2 regions of the Gallibacterium sp. ZY190522 genome follow, and region 1 is predicted to be linked to the other one. Evidence: riboswitches for the same ligand, from Rfam matches in the RefSeq annotation. Region 1 holds a riboswitch; the other holds the start of a gene.
What was found. A riboswitch is a leader RNA that binds a small molecule or an ion and turns the genes downstream of it on or off. The one in region 1 is predicted to bind thiamine pyrophosphate.
Positions count from the first base shown of each region.

Region 1 (5,954 bases):
AGTTTTAATAGACATCAGTGTTGACAGCTGAATGGTTTGTGGATTGAAATTTTCACGATGAACTTGTGCGGCACGGTAGATTAAATCAAGAAATGGAGTTTCAAAAAGCGCTTCCACTTTGCATACTGACCAATATTCCACACTTGGATGTGGGGTGAGTGAAGATAGCTCAATCGTTGTTGTTGTCATATTCCTGTCCTTATCATTTTTGTAACAAAGTTCTGTATTCTAACGATTATTGTGGTGTTGCACCAAATAATTTTCAGTTATTCTGCCATTATCAATTCGAATAACGCGTTGCATAATGTTAATTACCTCGCCAAGTTGATGGGTGACCAATAATAGACATAACTGTTTTTGACAGCAGATTTTATCAACCAGTTGCAACATTTCTTGTCGTAATTCAGGATCAAGCGCAGAAAAAGGTTCGTCTAGCAATAAGATTGGACGATTACGTAATAAGGTTCTAGCAAGGGCAACGCGTTGTCTTTGACCACCGGAAAGTTGTTGCGGCAGTCTTGCTAAATAATGTTCTAGCCCTACTTGCTCGGCAACATCAGTGACTTGTTTTTGCTCTGTTTTATTCAACGAAAGACTTGGTTTTAAACCTAAAGCGATATTTTCGGCAACGGTGAGATGATTAAATAGATTATTATCCTGAAACAACATTGATACTGGGCGTTGATAAGGTTCAGTGAAAGTGTGATTTTCACCGTTAAGCCAGATTTCTCCTGATTCCGCATATTCAAAACCGGCAATAAGATTGAGTAGGGTAGATTTACCAGCACCACTGGCACCAATAAGGGCAACTTTTTCAGATTGGGCAAGTTGTAAATCAAAATACATCGGCATTGGTGGATAAGTGTAATGCACTTGTTTAAGTGTAATCATTGGGTCGATTTTGTTCCGTAAATAAAAAAATGAAAAAATAAAACAGCAATAACACCATTGCGGTGACAGCGGCAGCATCGTTTTGGTAATGACCTAATTGTCGATAAAGCAGTAGTGGTAATGAAGTGAAACCATTATTGCCGAAAAGTGCGATAGCAGTAAAATCGCCTAATGAAATTGCCATTGCTAAAGCAAATGCAGAGCGTAATGGGCGAATTAACGTTGCCTTTTCAACAATTTTCCAACGTTGCCAACCACGAAGATTTAATGATAAACAGAGTCGCTGATAGTTCAACATATTGCTATAAAAAGGCGCTGTTAGTAACTGTAATGCGAATGGCATTGCTACTAAAGCATTGCAAAGAGCGACTAAAATAAACAACGATATTGTGTTGCTTTCCATTTCTGCAAGAAAGAGAAATAATCCTGTTGCTAACACTAAGGTTGGGATAGCTAAAATAATTGTGCCGATATTTAACATCCATTGACTACTTTGCTGTTTGCCGAGCCAATAGAGATGGCGGGTAGTCAGCAGAAGAGAAATTGTTAGTATCAGACAAAGTAGTGCCGCAGTGGGTGCTAACAAGAGTGAAAAAGCAATAGCTTGCCATAATTCTGGATGTAACAACTGTTGCCATAAATGACGGGCATTTAATCCAGCAAATAGCGTTTCCAGTAGCGGAGCAACAATGAAAAGTGTCGCTGTGGTTAAAATAAAGTAGTGATAGCAACGTTGATAACGGTTTAAATTCGGTAAACAGCGTGGTTGAAGTGAAGTTTCACTTTGCTGATAACGACCAAAACGGTTGTTAATGCTAAATAGTGTGAAGCAGAATAAAAATTGTAAAATAGCTAATAATGCTGCGGTTTCAATATCAAAATCAAAAGTGATTGCTTGATAAATTGCAACTTCCAACGTGGTATATTTCGGACCACCTCCTAACGTTAGAACAATAGTGAAACTAGTGAAGCAGAGCAAAAAAATAAGTCCGAACAGATTAAAACAGGTTGGACGCAAAAATGGCATTTCTACCCAACGGAAAAAACGCCAATGACGTAAATTCAGTTGCGCCGCCAATTTGAATTGTGAAGCAGGCAACTGTTGCAAGCGTTGATATAACACTTTTGCCGCTAACGGAATATTGAAAAAAAGATGGGCGATTAGAATACCGCTTAAACCGTAAATATCGGGAAGTTGCTGCCCGAATAGACGAAGAAATTGATTAATCCAACCATTGAAACCGTAAATACCGACAATACCGAAAATAGCAACCAGTGCCGGTAACACATAGGTCAGCGAGAAAATTTTTAATAGAAAGGTTTTGGCAAAAAAATCTAGATAAAACAGTGATCTGGCAACAATAATACCGAAAAATAGTGAGAAAGTAGCGGATAATCCGGCTTGATAAAAACTGAAAAAGATAACTTGTTGCAGGTAATCGTTTTGCAGTAAATTTAGCCATTGTGAGAAGCGACTATGTTGTAGTAATTGTTGTAAGCTGCCGCCATAAATAATGGCGAGCAGTAATAATATGACTAAACCCGGCAACAGAAAAAGTTGCCGTTTTATTTCAATATAACGCATTATTTTGCCAACGCATTTTGCCATACAGCAAGCCATTGCTTGGTTTGTTGATGGCTGATATTTGAAGTATCAATAGTTTTTTCAGATAGCACTCGATGACGCAACTGATCATAATGTGGTTCAATCGCTGCATCGGTAACAGCAAACATCACATTACTTTTGCTGATGATATTTTGTGTTTCCGGTGAGATTAAAAATTGTAAAAATTGATCTGCTAATTTCGTTTGTTTACTTGCTTTTAATTTTGCTGCAATTTCGATTTGTAAAATATTGCCTTCGCTGAATTCTGTTGCAGCATAGTTTTGTTTCTGTTCATTTAGTTGATGATAGAGTGGTGAACTACGGTAGCTCAATACTAAATCGCTTTCTCCTTTCAAAAAGGCACCGTAAGTTTCAGTCCAACCTTTGCCGACAGTGACGGTGTGCTTTGCCAGTTGTTGCCACGCTTGTTCTACTTGATCTTGCGGATAAACCTGATTGACCCAAAGTAATAAGCCACGACCGACAGAACTGGTGCGCGGATCTTGATAGATAATGCGTAAATCCTGACGTTCAATCAATTCTTTTAGGCTTTTTGGAGGATTGCTGAGTTTTGTTTTGTCATAAATAAAGGCGAAACTACCGAAATCATAAGGAATATAGGTTTGATTTTCCCATTTTAGTGGTAAGTGGAGATTGTTTAAACTGATGTCAGTTTTGGCAAATAGCTGTGATTGATCCGCAGCTTCAATCAAGCTTTGATCTAAACCTAACACAACATCGGCTTTGCTTTTTTTACCTTCTAAACGTAACCGATTAAACATTGTGACACTATCTTCAAATGGGATGAATTTGAGATCACATCCACACTGTTTTTCGAAAATAGGTTCTAATTTTGGTGCAGGCCCCCAATCGGAAGCAAAAGAATCATAAGTATAAACGGTTAAGGTTTCAGCATTGGTGAAAGAAATGGTACTAACGGTCAATACACTGAGGAAAAGTGTTTTTTTTAACATAGTGAATTCCTATTTCATTATTGATAAATGCAAACAGGATTTTGAATAGCAAGCTGCTTCTCAAATCCCTCCGCTGCGACTAATCAGTTCAGGTTCGACGGGTATTATCTCAGCCTTACTTTTAGTAATGCACCCCGTTGAGAACGGCAATTACTATACGAAATTGTAGCGATTTAGACAATGAAATTGTGAAAAGTTTATGAAAGATACCGTCATTTAAGCATTTTTTACACTATAAACCTTAAATTTTCCAGTTTTCGCAAGAACCTGATGTGAGCCGAAACTGCGATCAAGCAGATCCGGATAAGGCAGAAATGCATTAGCTACAATTCTTAATTCTCCGCCACGATTTAAATGTTGTTTGGCTTCAGTGATTAAGGTTTCTACTGCTTGATAAGTAGTATTTAAACCTGAATGGAACGGCGGATTGGAGATAATTAAATCGAATTTGTCATTAATTTGTGAAAAAACATCACTAGCGATAACCGTACCTTGCAGTTGATTTTGTTGCAACGTTTGCGTTGCCGAGGCAAGCGCCATTGCGTGAATATCGCTCATTGTCAGATCTATTTGAGGTGAATGGAATTTCAAATAAGCACCGATTACACCTGCGCCGCAACCGACATCCAGCACTTTCCCTTGTATAGGCTGTTGCAAGGTGGAAAGCAATAAATCTGTGCCTTGATCCAGTTCACCGGAGCTAAAGACCCCCGGTAGTGCATAAATGGTTAATTGCGGCAATTGAGGCAGCGAATATTGTTTCCACCAATCGGATAATGCAAATTGCACCGGCTTCTGTAATTCAAAATAGTAAAGACTGCAACGGCGTGCGGAATCAATTTTATGAATATCGCCCAATTCACCACAGAACTTTTCCGCAGAGCGGACACCGCCTCGATTTTCTCCCACCAACAACATTTTTTGCCCGACAGGGGCTTGCGACAAAATTTGCGTTAATTGGAACAGACATTCCTGTTTGTTTTTACCCCAGTAAAAAACGATGAGCGATGCTTCTTGATAATCAGCTTCAAGCGTAAATTCAGTAGGATTTTTAGCGTGACATACATAATCAAAGTAATAACTGACTACATTAATCCGTTTGGCTAAGATACGACATTGTGATGGAAAATCATCCTGTATATTACCGAGAAAAAGTAAAGTTTCATTTTCAAACAGATTAAGGTGGCGTTGTAATAATTGGCTTTCGGGTGTGAGTGACATTGTTTTTTCTTAGAAAGTGAATTGATTGAATAAAAAGAAAGATGGAGCTAATAGAAGCCCCATCGCTATTTATGATGGTTTTATTTGACACGATAACCAGCTTTAGCACCGTTATCGACATCAAGTAGGAACAGATCTGCACCACCACTACCGGCAGATAAAATCATTCCTTCAGAAAGTCCGAATTTCATTTTACGAGGCGCAAGATTGGCAACCATAATCACCATTCTCCCCTCTAATTCTTCCGGTTTGTTGTAAGCTGCTTTGATACCTGAAAAAACCTGACGAGTTTCAACACCTAAATCAAGTGTGAACTTCAATAATTTTTTACTTTCTGGCACGGCTTCACATTTCAATACTTTTGCCACACGTAAATCCAATTTAGCAAAATCATCAATAGTAATAGTTTTTTCAAATGGCTCAATTTCACTGTCTGTTTCACTTATTTTTGCCGGCGCTGTTTGGGTTGTAAATTGAGCATTTTCTGCTTTCGATGCATCGATCAAAGCTTCAATTTGTTTCATTTCTAAACGACTAAATAATGCTTTGAACGGCGCAATTTCGTGTGCCAATAATGGTGAAGTTAAGGTTTCCCAACGCAATTCATCGTGCAAAAAGGCTTCTGCACGCTCCGCCAATTTCGGCAATACCGGTTTTAAATAGCCCATTAATATACGAAACATTTGAATACCCATTGAGCAGACCTCGTGCAATTCCTGCTGGCGAGTTTCATCTTTTGCAATTATCCAAGGTGCGGTTTCATCCACATATTTATTGGCTTTATCGCATAAAGTCATAATTTCACGAATTGCTTTGTTGTATTCACGATTTTCGTAATGTTGAGCAATTTGTTCTGCCTGTTGGCTGAATTCTTGCCATAAGGCTTGATCGTGTAGGCGATCTGCTAATTTTCCATCGAAACGCTTTTGAATAAATCCTGCATTACGGCTAGCAAGATTAACCAATTTATTGACAATATCGCTGTTCACACGTTGTACAAAATCTTCCAAATTTAAATCTAAATCATCAATACGACCACTTAATTTTGCTGCATAGTAATAACGTAAACATTCAGGATCAAGATATTCAAGATAGTTTTTTGCTTGAATGAAAGTACCACGGGATTTAGACATTTTTTCACCGTTTACTGTGACATAACCGTGTACAAAAATATTATTCGGTTTGCGGTAACCTGCACCTTCAAGCATTGCCGGCCAGAATAGACTGTGGAAATAGACAATATCTTTACCAATAAAATGATA
Region 1 is NZ_CM135118.1:1,245,369-1,251,322, reverse strand. Features, by position in the region: gene bioB (biotin synthase BioB) at 1-189, opposite strand, end outside; gene thiQ (thiamine ABC transporter ATP-binding protein) at 229-891, opposite strand; gene thiP (thiamine/thiamine pyrophosphate ABC transporter permease) at 878-2,500, opposite strand; gene thiB (thiamine ABC transporter substrate binding subunit) at 2,476-3,471, opposite strand; TPP riboswitch at 3,519-3,618, opposite strand; gene rsmC (16S rRNA (guanine(1207)-N(2))-methyltransferase RsmC) at 3,688-4,692, opposite strand; gene metG (methionine--tRNA ligase) at 4,773-5,954, opposite strand, start outside.

Region 2 (5,954 bases), 280 kb from region 1:
GGATCAAGCACCACTGGAATACCCGCTTTATTCGAGGCTTTGCCTGCCGCCAACATTGCTTTTACCTTGAAAGGATCGAGCGTACCAATGTTAATTACTAAGGCAGCGCTAAATTGGGCAAGATCCGCCATTTCTTCTTCGGCATCTGCCATAATCGGCGATGCGCCCAAGGCTAATAGTCCATTCGCTACATAGTTTGCCACCACAATGTTGGTGATGTTGTGGATTAAAGGATTTGTTTGGCGAATTTTTTCTAATAAATTGAAGTTCATATTATTTCCTTTCTACTTAATTTGACGTGCATAATCGGATAAAAGCGGTACTTTTTTAATTAATCCTTGTTGGTGCATAAATTCCGCCATTGTTTGGTAACGGTGTTGATCCAATGCACGTGGCATTAAACTTAAACGAGGCAAAGTATCTTGCCACGCTGCACGATTCAGTGCGTTATCCAATTCTTGCGGTTTATAGCTAATAAATGTTTGCCACGCCTCTTGCGGATGATTGCTGATATAAACGGTCGCCTGTTCAATAGCAGAGAGAAAAGCGGAGAGTTTTGCTTGATATTGAGGGTTGTCTAATTTGTTTTTATTGGCTAATAAAATCAATTCATCATAAATTGGTACACCGTGTTCTTCCGGATAAAAAGCGATTCCCTGTTGTTTTTCTAAACTAAGCTGATTAAGTTCAAAATTACGAAATGCACCGACTACACCATCCACCTGTTTGCTCATCAATGCCGGTGATAATGACCAATTTACATTGATTTTTTCCACTTCATTCGGATTAACGCCGGCGGATTTCAGCATTGTGCCGAGTAAAACCTCTTCAAAACCACTGACCGAATAACCGATTTTTTTGCCTTTAAAATCGGCTAATGTTTTGATATTGCTCTCTTTTAAGGCAATGATACTGTTTAATGGCGTTGCGATTAATGTGGCTATACGCACTAAAGGCAAGCCTTGATCGACATCTAAATAAAGTTGTGGTTGATAACCGACAGCCAAATCACTTTTGCCGGCAGCAACTAATTTTGGCGGCATAGAGGGATCGGCAGGTTCAATGATTTCCAGCTCAATTCCATTTTTCGCAAAAAATCCTTTCTGTTGCGCCACAATGAGGGCGGCGTGATCAGGGTTAACGAACCAATCCAGTTGTAAACTTAATTTTTCAGCTTGCGCAAACCAAGCAAAAAATGAGAGTAAAAATGTAGTAAAAAATAGACGAGTTTTCATAAGATTTCCTCTGATTAATGTTATGAACGATCCAACCCCATTTGCCAAAAGGCAATTTCCATTCGGGTAGCGGTGGTAAAAATATGCTGCAATTTTTGCTGTTGTTGTGGAGAAATGCCGGCGCAAAGTTGTTCCAGCTGTTGAGCAATAGCATTGGTAGCAGCTTGAAACTCCTTGGAGGCATAGGTATCAATCCAAGTCTGATAAGGATTATTTTTCGACTGTGGTAAAGCCGCTAGTCGTTTACCGATTTCTGCATAGCCTAAAGCACAAGGTGCAATCGCAGTATAGAGTTCAGCTAACCCCCCTTGTAAGCCACAATCGAGCATATAACGGGTATAAGCAACGCAAGCAGGTGATTCTGGTGTATTGTCCAGTTCTGTTTTAGAAATTTGCCATTGCTGACAATAATGAATATGTAATTGCACTTCTGCCAAAATATTCTGTAAATCTTGATTAAAAGCAGTAAGTTGCACAAAATGGTGAGATTTATACATTGCTAATGCTAAAGCGCGACTGTAGTGCAACAAATAATGATAATCTTGAATTAGATAGTGTTGAAAGCATTCAAGTGGTAAAGAACCATTTCCTAGTTGTTGTACAAATGAATGTCTGACATAACGTTGCCAATCTGGTTGTGCTTGCTGAATAAATTGTTGTGTAATTGACATCATTTCTCCTTAACGTAATTGCGTTACCCAAGGTAATGCACGGTGCAGTAATTTATCGGTAATAAAAAAGAGTAAAAGTGTGATCGACATTAATAAAAAGAGTGCTGAAAACATTAAATCAACCTGCATACGTGCGTTGGCGTGTAGCATTAGATAGCCTAAACCTTGATTTGCCCCGACCCATTCGCCGATGACTGCGCCAATCGGTGCAATGGAAACGGCTATGCGTAAACCGGATGAGAGCGCAGGTAATGCAGCCGGTAGACGAACTTTAAACAGCATTTGCCAACGAGTAATTTGCATGGTTTGTGCCAGTTCCAACCAAATCTTCGGCGTATTTCTCAAACCGTCATAACAGGCGGCGGTAACCGGAAAATAGATAATTAGAATTGTCATTGCGACCTTTGAAGCCAATCCATAACCGAGCCACAACACCAGCAGTGGCGCAATCGCAAAAACAGGAATAGCTTGAGAAATAAGTAGTAACGGCAATAAAAAAGTAGCAATCCGATTAGATATAGAGAGCAAGATGGCGGAAAACAAGCCAAAAACAAACCCAAGAAACAAGCCAAGAAAAATTTCCAATAGCGTAACCATTGTGTGCTGCCACAACAACTGATGATGGGAAATGAGCTGTTGGAACACATCAGACGGTGTCGGCAACAGATAGTGCGGTAAATTCCAAATAAGAATTGTGCCTTGCCATAACGCTAATAAAAATAGACAGAGCAGAGCTGTTTTTAACAGTGAGGATAGTGAATACATTAAAATTCCTCCTGCAAAAGAGAGAATAACTGTTGGTATATCTGCCAAAATTGCGGTTGTTGCGGAGAATGAACAGCGGTTGAAACTTTTTGTGAGAGAACAACCCGATCAGTTTGTTTTTGTAGAACAAAAATATCATCACATAGTTGTAATGCTTCTTGTGGATCGTGTGTGACCAATAGGATAGTTTTCCCGGCTAATAAGGTTGTCGCAAGTTGATAGAGCTGTTGGCGAGTAACCACATCTAAAGCGGAAAAAGGCTCATCCATTAAGATCAAATCGGAAGATTGCATTAGCGTTCTCGCCAATGCTACACGTTGTCGTTGTCCTCCGGAAAGTTGATAACAAGGCTTATGCTGATAATCCGCTAATTGCACTTGCTCTAGTAGTGATAACGCTTGTTGGCGACTAGCTTTATTTTTTGATCCCTGTAAATGATGTGCCAGTTGTACGTTGTCTAAAACGGAAAGCCAAGGAAACAAGCCATCATTTTGCGCCATAAAAGCAATTTTTTGCTGATGATTCGGACAATGTTTAACTATAATTTTTCCAGATTTTATTGTATTTTGTTCTAATCCGGCAATAGCACGCAATAAAGTTGACTTGCCGACGCCGGAACGCCCAAGAACAGCACTCCAGCGAGAATGAGCAATATTGAAATTAAAGTCGACAAAAAGTGGTTTGTCAGTAAATGACAATGTTAATTGCCGGATTTCTACCGCATTCATTATCAATAACCTGATATCAATGAGTTAATGATAAATAGCAGTAATAAGTAAAAATCAGAAGGGAAATGGGAATAGATAAAAGGTGTAAATGTTGCATAATTAGTTTCCTACGTCAGTGCTAACTGGATCAGGTTCAACGGGTATTTTCTCAGCTGTTAAACAGCACCCCGACTAATGGTCGATTACTTTACAGCGAAATTTTGACAATGGCAACAGATCAATAATGATAAATTTAAGAAAATTGTTGTTTTATGCTATATCAAAACAAAATCGAACTAATATTTGAGCATTTTATCTTTAACTTAGTTAGATAATTGTAAAATGATAAAGTGATTAAAAACGAAAAATCCCCCACTATTTACTAATGGGGGAGTGTTCAATATTAAATCACAAAAGCAAAATTATAGAATTTCTTTCGCTTTAGCAACGACATTATCCACAGTAAATCCGAATAATTTAAATAACTCGCCTGCTGGAGCAGATTCACCAAAGCGGTTCATTCCGACAACACGACCTTCCAAGCCAACATATTTATACCAGAAGTCCGAAATGCCGGCTTCAATTGCAACACGTTTCTTGATGTTGCTTGGTAATACGCTTTCTTTATAAGCGACATCCTGTTTATCAAATACATTCGTGCTTGGCATAGAAACTACACGCACTTTGTGTCCTTCCGCAGTTAATTGTTCCGCTGCTTTCACTGCCAATTCCACTTCTGAACCGGTTGCAATAAAGATTAATTCAGGCGTACCTTCACAATCTTTTAAGACATAAGCACCGCGTCTAACATTGGCAAGTTGTTGGGCGTTACGTTCCATTTGTGTTAAGTTTTGACGAGTGAAAATTAATGCACTTGGGCCTGCAGTGCGTTCAACCGCTGCTTGCCACGCAATCGCAGATTCCACTTGGTCACACGGGCGCCAAGTTTCTAAATTCGGAATTAAACGTAATGTTGCCGTTTGTTCTACCGGTTGATGGGTTGGCCCATCTTCCCCTAAACCAATAGAGTCGTGGGTGTAAACAAAAAGCACACGTTGTTTCATTAACGCTGCCATACGCACTGCATTATGCGCATATTCCATAAACATTAGGAAAGTGGCACCGTAAGGAATAAATCCACCGTGTAGAGCAATGCCGTTCATAATGGCGGACATCCCGAATTCACGCACACCGTAGTTAATATAGTTTCCATCAATCACATTGGCTCGTAATGGTTTTGAACCCGACCATAAGGTTAAGTTTGAACCCGCTAAGTCAGCGGAACCGCCCAAAAATTCAGGTAAGATTTTCGCATAGGCTTCAATCGCATTTTGTGATGCTTTACGGCTAGCGATAGTGGCTGGATTCGCTTGTAACTTTTCAATAAATGCTTGAGATTGTGCTTGCCAATCTGATGGTAATTCTCCGGCTAAACGGCGTGATAATTCAGCTGCCAATTCTGGATATGCTGATTGATAAGCAGCAAAGCGTTGTTGCCATTCCGCTTCTCTTTCTGCGCCTTGTTGTTTTGCATCCCATTCCGCATAAATTTCAGCTGGAATTTCAAATGGTGCATAATTCCAACCTAAATTTTTACGCGTTAATGCAATTTCTTCCTCTCCTAGCGGCGCACCGTGACTGTCGTGAGAATTGGCTTTATTTGGTGAGCCATAACCGATAATGGTTTTACAGATAATTAATGTTGGTTTTGAGGTTTCTGCTTTTGCCACTTCAATAGCGGCTTTAATTTCTGCTGCATTATGACCATCTACCGCAGGAATGACTTGCCAACCGTAAGCCTCAAAACGTTTTTGGGTATCATCAGTAAACCAACCATCAACGTGTCCATCAATGGAGATATTGTTATCATCATAGAATGCGATTAATTTACCTAAACCTAAAGTTCCGGCAAGAGAGCAGGCTTCGTGAGAGATACCCTCCATTAAACAGCCATCACCCAAGAAAACATAAGTGTAATGGTCGATAATATCGTGTCCTGGTCGATTAAATTGACCGGCTAACGTTTTTTCGGCAATCGCCATACCGACAGCATTAGTAATGCCCTGCCCCAATGGCCCAGTGGTGGTTTCTACACCCGGTGCATAACCATATTCAGGGTGTCCGGGTGTTTTAGAATGCAATTGACGGAACTGTTTTAAATCTTCAATTGAAAGGTCGTAACCGGTTAAGTGTAATAAACTATAAATCAACATTGAGCCGTGTCCGTTGGAAAGCACAAAGCGGTCACGATTGATCCATTTTGGATTGTTCGGATTATGAGATAAAAAATCACGCCATAAAACTTCAGCGATATCCGCCATTCCCATAGGTGCGCCTGGGTGTCCTGATTTTGCTTTTTGCACCGCATCCATACTTAAAAAACGAATTGCGTTTGCTAATTCTCGGCGAGTTGCCATATTTTTCTCCTTCTTTGCTAGCTAATTTCGAGTAGATAAGAGCATTTCTCTTAGAAAAACCGCATTTACTTTACCACTATTTTGTCGTGAAGTTGATTGCGTTATCACTTATTTTTGATCTGAATGACTCAAATTCAAAAGCCTGTCCATTCTACGTTA
Region 2 is NZ_CM135118.1:1,528,316-1,534,269, reverse strand. Features, by position in the region: gene thiM (hydroxyethylthiazole kinase) at 1-272, opposite strand, end outside; gene ACXPAV_RS07450 (ABC transporter substrate-binding protein) at 285-1,235, opposite strand; gene tenA (thiaminase II) at 1,256-1,900, opposite strand; gene ACXPAV_RS07440 (ABC transporter permease) at 1,916-2,671, opposite strand; gene ACXPAV_RS07435 (ABC transporter ATP-binding protein) at 2,671-3,399, opposite strand; TPP riboswitch at 3,487-3,579, opposite strand; gene tkt (transketolase) at 3,801-5,795, opposite strand.
Region 2: another riboswitch for thiamine pyrophosphate. It lies ahead of ACXPAV_RS07435 (ABC transporter ATP-binding protein); the one in region 1 lies ahead of thiB (thiamine ABC transporter substrate binding subunit).